2 regions of the Virgibacillus sp. W0181 genome follow, and region 2 is predicted to be linked to the other one. Evidence: a T-box and tRNA genes for the amino acid it is inferred to sense, from the RefSeq annotation. Region 2 holds a T-box; the other holds one or more tRNA genes.
The links. A T-box is a leader RNA that pairs with one kind of tRNA and senses whether it is charged. The one in region 2 lies ahead of ACLIBG_RS04460 (valine--tRNA ligase), so its partner is inferred to be a tRNA-Val.

Region 1: it has a tRNA-Val gene. The T-box ahead of ACLIBG_RS04460 (valine--tRNA ligase) is inferred to sense a tRNA for this amino acid. The anticodon was not compared.

Annotation. Positions count from the first base shown of each region.
Region 1 is NZ_JBPYCR010000003.1:99,348-106,698, forward strand. It holds gene ACLIBG_RS02640 (response regulator) at 64-1,194, shown strand; tRNA gene ACLIBG_RS02645 (tRNA-Val) at 1,390-1,462, shown strand; gene ACLIBG_RS02650 (hypothetical protein) at 1,594-1,788, opposite strand; gene ACLIBG_RS02655 (CotY/CotZ family spore coat protein) at 2,189-2,719, shown strand; gene ACLIBG_RS02660 (YjcZ family sporulation protein) at 2,966-3,064, shown strand; gene ACLIBG_RS02665 (alpha/beta hydrolase) at 3,294-4,019, shown strand; gene ACLIBG_RS02670 (YjcG family protein) at 4,346-4,864, shown strand; gene ACLIBG_RS02675 (GNAT family N-acetyltransferase) at 4,861-5,304, shown strand; gene ACLIBG_RS02680 (DUF421 domain-containing protein) at 5,479-6,192, shown strand; gene ACLIBG_RS02685 (hypothetical protein) at 6,216-6,452, opposite strand; gene ACLIBG_RS02690 (CotO family spore coat protein) at 6,815-7,351, opposite strand, start outside.
Region 2 is NZ_JBPYCR010000006.1:120,791-128,141, forward strand. It holds gene ACLIBG_RS04445 (bifunctional folylpolyglutamate synthase/dihydrofolate synthase) at 1-723, opposite strand, end outside; gene ACLIBG_RS04450 (ATP-grasp domain-containing protein) at 912-1,826, shown strand; gene ACLIBG_RS04455 (ATP-grasp domain-containing protein) at 1,816-2,673, shown strand; gene ACLIBG_RS04460 (valine--tRNA ligase) at 2,752-5,397, opposite strand; T-box leader at 5,448-5,677, opposite strand; gene ACLIBG_RS04465 (hypothetical protein) at 5,807-5,995, shown strand; gene ACLIBG_RS04470 (hypothetical protein) at 5,992-6,984, opposite strand; gene spoVID (stage VI sporulation protein D) at 7,059-7,351, opposite strand, start outside.

The DNA.
Region 1 (7,351 bases), on a different contig from region 2:
TATTCATGTCCTTTTGATTAATTTAGAGATTGGAAGATATTATTTATAGAAAGGAGAATATGTATGAAAGCAATTCTAGTTGATGATGAGCAGCTAGCTCTCGATTTTCTCGAACTGCAGATTAAAAAGGTGAGCGAAATCGAAGTTGTCGGTAAATACGTTCATTTTGATCTAAAAAGACACAGAGACGTGCTGCCTCAAATAGATATTGTATTTTTAGATATTGATATGCCTGAAATAAACGGGCTTGAGCTGGCAGAAATGCTGCTTGAGGAAAACCCGTCGTTGATCATTGTTTTTGTCACGGCATACAACGACTTCGCGGTGCAGGCATTTGAATTAAATGCGCTAGATTACGTTCTAAAGCCTGTTCGCACAGAACGTTTGAAAAAGACATTGGAACGGGTCGGACAAATAGTGAGCAATACAAAATCCAAAAATGTTTCCACTAATACAACATTGCGAATTAATCTATTTAGAGAACTGACATTTCAGCTTGAACAAGATGAACATATACATATTAAATGGCGGACTGCTAAAGCACAGGAGTTGTTCCTTTATTTATTACAGCATGCTGAAAAAACAAATAATAAATTACAATTAATTGATGTGCTATGGCCGGAATTTGATACAGAAAAAGCATTCTCCCAATTATATACAGCCATTTACCATATTCGTAAAGCACTTGAACAATACGAAAATTATTTCTCTTTGAAAAATGTGCAGGATGGTTACCTATTATCCTTGCGAAATGTCGTAACAGATGTATCTGAATGGGAAGAAAAAATGAGTACTGCTCCTACGATTCGTATGGACAACATTGAAAAGTATGAAGCAGTTATGCAGTTGTATACCGGCTCTTATTTACAAGAATATAATTATTTATGGGCCGACTCTGAACGCTATCGATTGGAACAAATCTGGCTAAAAACTGCTTATAATATAGCTAATATTTATTATGATCATGGTGATTTAGAAAACGCAGAATCCTGGTATATACAAATTTGTACATTGAGACCTGAAGATGAGCATGCACACTTTTCCTTAATGGAATTATATGCTTCTATGGGATATGGGCTACTTGTTAAACATCAGTACAATCAATTAGAAAGAACAATGGAGGAATTTCATATTAAAATGAACCCAACCATACAACAATGGTACAATCAATGGAATCGGGATAAGGTTAAATAACTGAAAAACTTATTTTTTAGCAAATTCCAAATCTATCGTGAATTTTGTTAGCATATCCAATGGCGAATGAGAATAATATTCCTAAAATATAAAATCTTACTTCTGATGGAATCATCATACTATTCTTAAAACATCGATCTATATTGACAACCCCTCATAAATTATATATAGTATTAAATGTCGGTAACTTCAAACGATTCCGTAGCTCAGCTGGGAGAGCGCATGCTTGACAGGCATGAGGTCGTTGGTTCGAGCCCAATCGGAATCATACTACGAAACGCTTATGCACAAATGTGTATAAGCGTTTTTTTATGGTCAAAAAAAATACAGACTCAGAAAAAAACAAATTCAACTGAGGATGATGTAGACAACCTAACCACTGCAAAACATCCTTTTGGGCTATAAAGCGTCTTTGTTGCGTGAAAATCGTAATATAATCTCATTCAATCTATCTATGTCTGAAAACTCTTTAAAGGTATCTTTTTCTTTTGCAAGTGCTGTTTTCATCTTTTGACCGCATTCCTGGCTGCACACTGTAAAAAGACCGTCTTGCCCTGCTTTATTAGCCTTGTAATCAGCAGTTGTGACAATCATAGGAACATAGGTCTTCCATGAATATAAATAAACCAGAATGATTTATCCTTCCTTTTCAGTGAAATCGATCCCATCGGAAAATTTATCATTTATCGCATTTAATGGCTGATCCTCAGCGATCTTCTTCATGCATCATGCACATCTAAACATTAATAATGATCCTTTTGGTAATTGTAGTTACAAACCTTTTATACTATTTGATTTTTATTTGTTTTAACGTTTTTTATAACTTTAATGTAACCAAGTTCGCCATATTTTGGTAATTAATTCTTCCATAATTGTTTTCCAATGATTTTTATTCTAGTTATTTATAATACCCATGATATTCGTCCATACAAAAAACAGCACGCTACATACGTTATAAGTGTAATGATTAAAAACAAAAGGAGTGTATATATCTATGGGTTGTGGAAAAAGATTTGACAAAGATGACCACGTTGGAGGAACTTTCACTGATGATTGTGTATGTGACGTTGTCCGTGCGATAGCCGACGCTCAAGAAGATGTCGTCGATATGGCGTGTGATGTAAGTTGTTCAAAATCCATCAGTAATTTATTGGAGCCGGTATCTCGTAATAATTTAGATACTGTGCCATTCATCCTTTACGGAAAGGATCTCCAGCCTTTCAAAGGGTTTGGAGCCGACATTCAAATCAAAAATGGTAAACCAATATTTGATTGCACAGAGAGCTTCATCTTCCGTGTGAAAGAAGTGAGTGATGACTGTTGTGCAGTGCTTGAACTTCTAACCTTTGATGCTGTGGAGCCTAGCAAACCAGGAGATCAAGATGGTGCAGAATGTAATGATGATCCGTGCGAACAGTTAGATTGGAAATACGTCAATGATTTGAACCGTACCGGCATTTGCATTACCGTAGACTTAAATTGCTTCTGTGCAATTACTTGTCTACCTGCAGTATCTGTACTTTAATTTGTACGCTAAAATAAAGAACAAAACAACAGTCTTTGGTGGAAAGCCGAAGCTGTTGTTTTAATATATTCAGATTATAGAGCAGTATTCTAAAAAGCTTTATAGAGGTTGTTCAAATTGCGGATTCGATATCTCAACCTCAGAAATAGCCCCTTACTAATACAAAAACCCAATCACATTCCAGTAAAGAAACATAAGATGAAATTGTAAGGTGCTAATTCAAAACTTTCAGAGAGGTGAAGTAATATGTCTTACGGAGGATATAGTGGAGGAAACAATTTTGCCTTAATTGTAGTGCTGTTTATCTTGTTGATTATCGTAGGTACTGCTTTTGTAGGGCATTAAAAAAATAATGTTTCTATCCAGTAAATAACTTAATTTACCTGCTTAATGGAACCTTCCCTGTCAAAATAGGGGAGGTTTTTTGTTTTGCAAGGAGCAACGAAACAATCGTTGTTACTCAATCAAAATAAAAAATAGTATGTTCCCTTGTTCAATGATACAATCAAAAGTGCATGTTTATTATCATGCATAATCGGGAATGAAATTGAATATATACTTGAGGTGTTATAAATTGGCTCTAAAAGGAAAAATGATTGAAAAGAACATTACAAGTTCCTATTTAAATGAAACGATCTCATTAAAAATTTATCAACCTGAATCGATAGATCCGCTTTATCAACATACAGTTTGTATCATGCAAGATGGAGATGATTATTTTCAAATTGGACGTATTTCTACTTTAAGTGATAAACTCCATACCAATGAAGACATATCTAACACAACATTTGTCGGTATTCATTATATAGATCGTTACGACAGAGTTAAAAAATATCATCCAAAAGGCGAGCAGTATGAATCATATCTCCGGTTTTTAACGCATGAGGTGCTCCCTTTATTGGAAGAATCGCTTCCTTTAAACCCTTTAGGGATAAGATGGGCACTTATGGGAGATTCCCTTGCTGCAACCATCGCACTCTTGACAGCTATCAAATATCCGAATCTATTTGAAATCATCATTTTGCAGTCTCCGCTCGTTGATAATCCTGTAAAAAATGAAGTGAGAAAGGCTGAGAATATTTCGGGGCTACATATTTATCATACAATTGGCCAAAGTGAAACAAGTGTACCTACTAGTGTTTTTGGAGAAATTGATTTTTTAACACCAAATCGTGAACTTCATGATTTATTAAAGGAACAAAATAATAATTATACGTATCAGGAATTTGAGCATGCGAATCATACATGGAAACATTGGCAAAAAGATTTACCACATGCGCTTAAAGAAATGCTTGCTTGAATGACGTTTCGTATAATAAATTGGAAGAGGTTTGACAGTTCCTGAATAAGTTCATCGCTAGCAGGTAAGTACAATCCTATTAAACCGCAATGTACGAAGTAATGGAATAGGGATTTTTTTATACTATCGGTTCTTTATATTAGTACAAGCATTTACATCATTAAGGGAGAACTGTTTTCGTGCTATTTTCCGATTAATCGATCTATTCCCTTTTATTTAAGCTTATTTTTGGTATACTAAAGAGTAACCCACTTCGCGCATCTCACTGATCTTGATATTTTTTCTATTACATAAAATTTATTCCAATATATAGGAGGTTAAAAATGATGAACTATGGAATCGCTATTTTCCCGTCCAAATCAATTCAAGATGAAGCTAATTCGTACAGGAAGCGTTATGATCCACAGTATGCCAATGTTCCACCACACATTACATTAAAGCCTTCATTTGAGGCAGATGAAAGTTTAATTAAAGAACTTGTTCCAGAATTGAAGAAAATTGCTAATGAAATGGAACCATTTAAAATTAATATTAATAAAGTAAGTACATTTGCTCCCGTTACAAACACCATATATTTAAAGGTCGAGCCAATTCAACAATTAATCGATTTGAACGCTAAAATGCATCAAGGAAAATTTCCGGAGAAGCAGGAATACTCCTTCGTTCCTCATATAACAATTGCCCAAAAGTTGTCCGAAGATGAATATTCGGATGTTTTTGGAACATTACAGATGATGGATATTCAATTTGAAGAAGAAATCGATCGTTTTCAACTATGTTATCAACTCGAAAATGGGACTTGGACAGTATATGAAACGTTCGTGTTCGGAAAGGAAATCGTGTGAATATAAAAGTTGTTGAAACACCAGGTGAAAAAGAAGACGCTTTATACGTTCGAACTACTGTTTTTGTCCATGAGCAACAGGTTCCTCCTGAGCTTGAAGTGGATGAGAACGAGCAATATAGTGTCCACTTTGTAGGTTACGAAAATAATGAACCGATTGCAGCTGCACGTCTTCGGTTTATTGGTGAATATGGAAAGTTAGAAAGGATCAGCGTTTTAAAGGAACATCGCGGAAAAGCTTATGGGAAGAAAATGATTCAAAAAATGGAAGAGGTCATTGCAGACCGTGGTTATAAAAAATCCAAGCTAAACTCACAAACCCATGCGGAAAACTTTTATAAGCACCTCGGCTATGAAACGGTTTCCGAAGCTTTTATAGATGCTGGTATCCCACATATTACGATGATTAAATCATTAGACAATAAAGCAGTCCACAATTAAGTTGTGTACTGCTTTATTTTTTTCACGAAATTCCATTTGGCTTTGATCGTTATTTCTCCTGCCAGTATGTGCTCGAAATCAGCAAAAATGTCTTATGTACCGCCTCTCATGAATGACACTTTCTTTTTCGGACAATATAAAGTGTGATGATTTTTTTAAGGAGAGATAACTTTTATGAATTATACTTCCATGTTTTTTGAAACCCTTTTTGGATTTGCCGCGCTGTTCTTACTTACGAAAGTACTTGGAAAAACACAAATATCACAATTAACACCTTTTGATTTTATTGCTGCTTTAGTATTGGGTGAACTTGTTGGTAATGCTTTATTTGATGAAAAAGCAGGGATTATGGCAATTGGTTTTGTTATTGTATTATGGGGTGGCTTATTGTTTATAGTGGAGATTATTACCCAAAAATTCAAAGGTTCCCGCAATTTACTGGAAGGCAAGCCGTCCTTTGTGATTCATAAAGGGAAATTAATATATGAAGAATTACGAAAAAATAAAATTGATATTGGTGAATTGCAACACATGCTCCGGATGAAAGATGTTTTTGCCATACAAGAAGTGGAGTATGCAATTATGGAGCCAAACGGCCAAGTTTCGGTACTAAAAAAATCAGATTTTCAAACCCCGACAAAACAGGATTTAAACATTCAACCAACTGTACCACAAGTAGCCATGACGTTAATAAGTGATGGAGAAATGATCAAAGATAATCTCGCTGAATCCGATTTAACCGAACAATGGTTGTTGAATGAAGTACGTGCGCAAGGTCTTCAATCTGTAAAAGAAGTATTTTATGCCGAGTGGAAGCAAGGTCAAAGACTTTTTGTACTTCCATATACAAAGATTAAAAACAAGGATATGGCCGCTAAACATAACTAACAAATCTTTTTCATTCACATACGTTATATATTTGTATCAACATAACTTCCCCTGTTGAATTGATCCGCTACTGTTTGCACCCAGTTATTATAGGTGTATCGATTTGGTTGGTGGAAGTATTTATTGCTTTTATTTTCATATGCTTCATCCAAAATCACTTTGAACGGACCTTCAATATGATGCTTATTTTTTTTCTGGTTAATATCTCGTGTTTGGTAATTGATATATTGGTGATTTGTTACCGGCAAAATATAACCCATCATAATCACTCCATTTTTTATTAATGAGATAGTGATACATTATATTCGTTCTTAATAACAAATACCCTTTAATTAAAAAAGATAAACATAAAAAAATCGTAAGTGCCCTGCTTAGTAACGTAGCGACTGCGCCAGCTCATAGCTGGTGGTTCAATGTTGGGACTGTAGCTTCGCTTTCGCACCACCGTAAAAATTTGTGGCGCCGCCTAGGACTGCGCGTAAATGCTCGTCCCACCGAAAAGATTTGCACTAGAACCTCTAGTGCGTCCAAGGGAGAGCTATGAGAGAATTTTATGCTATCTTCTCTAATAAAAAAAAGAACGGAGCGGCGATGTTACGCTGCAATCCGTTCTTTTACCGATCTAAAACCCAATTAAATTAATTTCCATTATATCTTCAATTGAAAGTTGAGTTGATGACTTTCTGTTTCCAACTCGTATGAATACTTGTTGGCCTTCTCTATGAACAATCACGCCTTTATACACTTTCTCTTCTGTTTTTAATTCACATTTCACTTCCGGAGCAAAACGGGGTCTGTTTATAAAATAATTGATTTTTTCATCAAGACTTAAATCACTGAATTTCTTTTTTGTTTGCATAACATCATCTGTGTCCGTGTCAGTTTCTTTCATATGATCTTCAGGTTTTTCTTTTCCCTCTGTATCAGCGCCTGTTTCTGTTAAATCTGTATGATCGTCTGTCTCATTTTCTTTATAAGATGTATTATCCACTGTTTCATATCCTTTTGTAACGGCATCATAGATTATACTATAATCGCCTCTATTTGCTCCTAATAATGGGTTTGAATAGCTGTGTCTGCGTGACTTTTTTTTAGATGTCGCTTTATATGGTGACGTTTGGTTACTTTTACTTACCGATGTCGACGTATAACTTTCTTG
Region 2 (7,351 bases):
CCAACGAAAGGTTTGACCATTATTATCCGGTACAAGTAGCTTATAAGTAAATTGTCTACCAGGCCTATACAATTTCGCGCTTTTACTTGTGGCTTCATCTAAAACCACTTCCATCGCAATTGCATGAATAGAACCAACAACTACTGGACGATTGCTTTTTATAATACCTGCTTTATGAAGTGTGATTGCTTCAATTGTATCGCCTAAAAAAGCTGTGTGGTCTAATTCGACATTTGTGATGACGGATAATATTGGATCAATACAGTTCGTCGTGTCGTAGCGACCACCCATACCGGATTCGATGATTGCTATATCAGAAAATTTTTCAAAGTATATAAAAGCGACCACGGTAAGTATTTCAAATTCAGTAGGGTGTCTTTGTTCATTATCCAATTTTTGAATGGCCGGATAGATGACATTCATCGTTCTTAAAAGTTCATCTGAACTTATCTCCGACTCATTCATAAATAGATGGCCGCGAATGCCGGTAAAACTTGGCGAAGTAAAAACACCAACATTATATCCATTCTTTCGAAGTGCATGCTTTATAAACTGAATTGTGGATCCTTTGCCATTTGTGCCGGCAACATGAACAGCGTTTATCTTTCTTTCGGGATTTCCGACTAACTGTAAAAGATCATTCATGCGTTCCAGACCAGGTTTTATACCAAACAATTGCCTGGAAGTAAAAAAACGTTCAACTTGTGAAAATTCTTTAAACATAATTACACCACTTTTCTTTGTAAAAGAAGCAAGAACCATTAAAATTAGTATAGCAGGATGAAAAATGTCGTAGCAATAAAATAGACAAGTACAACTTATTACATTCTTTTAATAATGAAAATATAGCAGTACGTGCTGCGGGCTGAATGTTTTAATCATACCCACTTGTGTAGAAAGGAATACAAAAAGTGACATTACAAGGATGGATTATTTACAACGGGCAATTACAAGGGGATAAATTCCGCGATTTTGCAGAATGGATTCAAGAAGCTGCATGGAGAAAAGATAGTGAAACAATCATACTTAAAAACAATCAGTTACACTCCTTTTTGATGAATAACGAGTTACAAATATTACAACAGGATAACTATGCCTTTCCGGACTATATCGTATTTGCAGACAAAGACATATACCTTGCCAAACAATTGGAGTTGATGGGTATCCCGGTCTTTAATTCGTCGGAAACAATCGCCACAAGTGATGATAAGATCGCAACTTATCAAGCACTTGTCAAAAATGGGCTACCTGTTCCTAGTACCATTATTGCACCAAAGACGTATTACGCGACTAACCGAGTTGACCCGCAAATGATCGATTTTGCGATAAAAACGTTTGGATTTCCGATGATTGTAAAAGAAGCATTCGGTTCATTTGGGGAACAAGTATATTTAATACATAATAAATTAGATTTGTATGAAAAAGCAGTGGCGTTACAAGGAAAACCTTACATGTTTCAGGAATTTATTGATTCCAGTTATGGAACGGATTTACGCCTTCAGGTTGTTGGCGATGAAGTCGTCGCAGCCATGAAACGCACCTCACTCAACGACTTCAGAGCTAATGTAACTACAGGGGGGACAATGAAGGCGTATCAACCAACTACTGCGGAGAAGCAATTAGCAGTAGATGCAACAAAAGCAATAGATGCAGATTTTGCCGGTATAGATTTGTTAATTGGTAAAGATAATGTTCCGATTGTTTGTGAAGTAAATTCCAACGCACATATCCGTAATATGTATGACTGTACGAATATCAATGTAGCTGATTTTATCATTCATCATATTTTGGACCTACTGAAGGAAGGTAAGAAGTATGGATTATAACGGGTGGCTTATTTATACTGAGAAAGATGCACTCGAAAACAAGTCATATATTGATTGGTTTATACATGAAGCAAAATTGCAAAACATATCTCTAACGTTAATACTACGAGAAGAATTGACATTTGCTTTTGTTAAACAAAATCGACTATTGATGTATAATAACAAACCTATCGAACTGCCGGAGTTTGCTGTCGTAAGAACCATTGAACCATTCATACAAATGTATCTATCGGAGCTTAAGGTTCATGTTTTCAACTCCTGCGACATTGCTCTTCTTACGAATCATAAATCGTGGACGTATCATGAAGCAAGGAAATTGAATATCCCCATGGTGGACACGTTTTTTCTAACGAATGGAAACAACCAACAAACTCCACCTCTGCCATACCCCTTTGTCGTAAAGGATGCAACAGGTAGAGGTGGGAAGCAAGTACACTACATTACAGGTGACAAAACATGGTATAGCTGCCTTAATTCGATGCAGGCGAAAGAAGTTATTGTACAAGCATGTAACGTTAAACTTGGTCAGGATGTACGCGTTTTTGTTGTGGGAAAGGAAATTATCGGCGCTGTTTTAAGAATAAACGATCGTGATTTTCGAGCCAATTATAAGCTTGGCGGTGCTGCAGTTTGGTATGATTTGCGTACGGAAGACCGCATTATGATACAGAGGATAGTTGACCATTTCGACTTTGATCTTGTCGGGATTGATTTTTTAATTGGACAAAATGAGGAACTGCTTTTCAATGAAATAGAAGATGTTGTTGGTTCGAGAATTTTAAGTGCTGTTAGCGATATTAATTTGTTAGGAAAATACGTGACACATATAAAATCACGCCTAAGCTAGACAGCTACGCACAAAACTTTATGCTTTCTGACCTTTTTAAAAAATAGAGCGGAAACCTATTAGATTTCCGCTTTTCATTTATTCACTTTTCAATTCGTTTAATCGCAGCTGCACTTTTTTCTGTTTATCCAAGTAATCTTTTTCTTTTAGTTTTTCTTCTTCAACAACTTTTTCAGGTGCCTTTTTTACAAACCCTTCATTGGCCAATTTCTTTTGTACACGTTCAACTTCTTTTGACCATTTTTCAAGTTCTTTTTCCAAGCGTTCAATTTCCTTGTCGAAATCGATTAACCCTTCTAAAGGAAGGAAAACTTCAGCACCAGTCACGACTGCCGACATCGCCTTTTCCGGAACAGTAACGTTTGTTCCAATTGCTAACTTATCGGGATTGCAAAATTTTTCTATATACGCACGTTCGCTTTCCAATTCTTTTACAACATCGTCATTCTCAGCTTGAATAAGCAACGTAATCTGTTTGGACATTGGTGTATCGACTTCGGCGCGAATATTACGAACAGATTTAATGATCGCTACCAATCGTTTCATCTCCCTGGCAGCCTGTTCGTCATGAAATGCAGGATTTGGTTCCGGCCATGCAGCAATCGTAATTGATTTCCCTTCATGCGGAAGATGTTGCCATATCTCTTCTGTAATAAATGGCATGTACGGATGAAGCATACGCATCGTAAAATCCAATACGTGTGCCAAAACAGACCTTGTCGTCTTCTTATCCGCTTCGTTCTCTCCATATAATGGGAGTTTTGCCATTTCAATATACCAATCGCAAAAGTCGTCCCAAATAAAATTATATAAATATCGCCCTGCTTCGCCAAACTCATATTTATTCGTGTTTTTTGTTACTTGTTCAATCGTTTCATTCAATCTTGTTAATATCCACTTATCGGCAAGGCTCAAGTTTCCTGATAAATAAATATCCTTATGTGTAAATCCTTCCAAGTTCATTAAACAAAAGCGGGAAGCATTCCAAACTTTATTAGCAAAATTCCACGTGGACTCTACTTTTTCCCAGTAAAAACGCAAATCCTGACCCGGAGTAGATCCTGTTAACAAGAAATAGCGTAAGGAATCGGCACCGTACTTCTCAATTACATCCATCGGGTCTACACCATTACCGAGCGACTTGCTCATTTTTCTTCCTTCCGAGTCCCGGATTAGTCCATGAATGAGTACATCCTTAAATGGCCGTTTTTCGGTAAATTCTTTTGATTGGAAGATCATCCGTGCTACCCAGAAGAAGATAATGTCATAACCTGTTACGAGTACATCCGTAGGGAAATATCTTTTGAAGTCTTCCGCTTCTTCATCTGGCCAGCCCATGGTGGAAAATGGCCAAAGCGCAGAGGAAAACCACGTATCAAGTACATCTTCATCCTGTTGCCAATTTTCGCTGTCTGCCGGCGCTTCTTTTCCGACATAAATTTCTTGTGTTTCTTTATTATACCATGCTGGAATCCGGTGTCCCCACCATAATTGCCGGGATATACACCAATCACGAATATTTTCCATCCAATGTAAGTAAGTTCTTTCAAAACGTTCCGGAACAAAATTTACTTTTTCTTCACCGTTTTGCAGTTCAACTGCTGCGTCAGCAAGCGGCTGCATATGGACAAACCATTGTGTTGACAAATAGGGTTCAACGACCGCTCCACTCCGCTCTGAATGGCCAACTTGATGGACATGATCTTCTATTTTAAATAGTATGCCCATATCCTGTAAGTCTTTCACAATTTGGTTGCGACATACAAAACGATCCAACCCTTCATATTGGCCCGCATTTTCGTTCATCGTTCCGTCTTCATGCATGATAAGTACACGCTTTAAGTTGTGACGATTACCGATTTCAAAATCATTCGGATCATGCGCGGGAGTGATTTTAACTGCTCCGGAACCGAAGTCCATATCTACATAATCATCAGCAACAATATCTATTTCCCTACCGACGATTGGCAAGACGATTTTCTTTCCAATTAAATGCTTGTACCGTTCATCTTCCGGGTGAACAGCTACTGCTGTATCCCCCAACATCGTTTCCGGTCGTGTTGTTGCTATTTCAATCGTTTCTTCACTATCTTTGATCGGATAGCGCATATGATAAAATTTTCCTTGCACTTCTTCATAAATGACTTCAATATCTGAAAGAGCTGTTTGTGTTTGCGGATCCCAATTAATAATATACTCTCCGCGGTAAATTAATCCTTTTTCATACAGTTGAATAAAAACGTCCTGAACGGCATTGTATAAACCATCATCTAGTGTAAACCTTTCACGGGAGTAATCCAGTCCAAGGCCCAACTTTCCCCACTGACTACGAATAAAGTCGGCATATTCCTCTTTCCATTCCCAAGCCGTTTCCAAAAACTTTTCCCTTCCAAGATCATATTTATTTTGATTATTTTCTTTCAATTTTGCTTCTACCTTCGCCTGTGTCGCGATACCTGCATGATCCATTCCTGGAAGCCATAAAACATCATAACCTTGCATCCGTTTCATTCGGGCTATTGTATCCTGCATCGTTGTATCCCACGCATGTCCCAAGTGCAATCGACCAGTTACATTTGGTGGTGGGATAACAATCGTAAAAGGCTCTTTCTCTTTATCGCCAGTTGCTTCAAAAAACTTACCTTTTACCCAAAATTGATAACGCCCTTTTTCAACCGTCTCCGGGTGATATTTAGGCGGCAGAAAGGCTTTATTTTCATTCATACCTGTATTCCTCCTCTAAAAATGTCCATTAAAAAATCTTTTCATCCTATCAAAAGGACGAAAAGATCTGATTTCCGTGTTACCACCCTTATTTGCAAATTAAAAAACATTATTTGCACACTTATTGTCTAATAACGGCTATTTAACCGGCATTCTTCTACTATTACTTCAAAGAAGCTGCATCAAGGGTGACTTCTAAAAATTTTTCCAGGAAACTCCCACCATTGTTTCCCTCTCTGTTGGATAATTAATTTATACTATTCCCTATCATTGCATCACACATGATTTAATTAAATATATTTTATCCAGTTTTTTAAATAAATGCAAATATAACGCTAATTGACGCACAGATAGACCATGTTCTTACATACAATAAAAACAAGCAAAACTAAAAAGCGAGGTGATTGTTGTGGCAAGACATTATCGGTATCGATTGCCACTATGGTTGCGGCACTGTATTTTTGTCATTGAAAGTTGTACATTACCGATATTAATATTTCAGTTATTGCGCACACTATTCTTTCCAACAACGTTTGATGTATTTTTACTAGGTTTATTAGTCGGACTGTTTATCGCCTTTTATTTGGAGTGGATCTAAATATCCAATTCTAATTGTTCATATTCATTTTCAACAAAATAACTCCAATCCAGCCCATACAATAACTTGCGATACGCAACTTCCAGCGCTTCAACTTGTTCAACAGTAGGAATTTTTCTTTTATCGTTCAAATAATTTTCGATGTGCAGCAAATAATTCGCAGGATGCAGCAAATGGATAGTTAACAAGTATAATTCGCTCATTGATAATTTGTTTTGTTCCATGTAATAGGTGAATGCTTGCTTGAATTGTTCAACCGGTGCATCATGAAAATAATTTTCATTGTTAAACAAAGCAATTAAATCGATGATTGCTGTATCATTGCTAGTTTCTTCCCAATTGATTAAATATGTATGGTCATTGGTTATAAAATGACTTCTCTTTACATTCCCATGACATAAACTGATATACCATTCTTCTGATTCGGTTATTTCATCTATATATTTATCAATGAATTGCTTTAATCTGCTATTGGCAAGGTCGATCTTGTGAAAATGAGTGCATACTTGCAGTTCAACCGGCGACATGTAATGAGATTTTTCAAAGTTACCGATATGTTGAATTAGATTATTGTGCATTTCGTCACAATTGGACTTATAAGTGGTAAATTGTTGAAGGACAAGGTTAAGATCTATTTTGTTTATCTTTTTTGTATGATGGTGGATTTTGCCAAGCACACTATATATTTGTGGAATTGTCGCTTGCTGTGAATGTTCTATCCATGGTGTTAGGTAAAATATTTCTTGATCTATTTCAACATACAACTTCCCTTTTTTAGATACAAATACGGGTAGTATAGACGTCAAGTTATAAAAATTGGCATCATGCAACACGTCTACCCATTTTTTTATTGAGTCTTTTTTTAAATTGCTTTTCTTTAACGCAAAATTACTGCTGCCATCATTGATTTTATATACGTTTGAGGTAATTGATGTTATATTCTGCAGCCGTATTCCATAGGCACTACAAGCTTCTTCAAATGCTGTCATAGGCATATCACCTCCCCTTACGAATAATTCGCTAAAATCAAATACCCCTTGAAATTGCAAGGGGTATTGCCATTTTACTTTTCCGGCTGAGGGATGTAGAGCAATTGACCCTCACTCAAATCCGCATCCGATAATCGGTTTTTATTAATAATTTGCAATGCGGGTATTTCATACTTTTGAGAGATCGTCTCAATCGTATCATCTTGCTGAACAATACATAAGCGCATTTTTGTATATTGATCTTCCTCATCGTTTCTAAACATGTCAGATAAATAGTCCAGATTTTCTACAATATCTGCATCTGACGACTCTGAAACTGACTCCGACTCGTTAACGACAGGTTGTGCTTCAACATATAGTTGGGGAT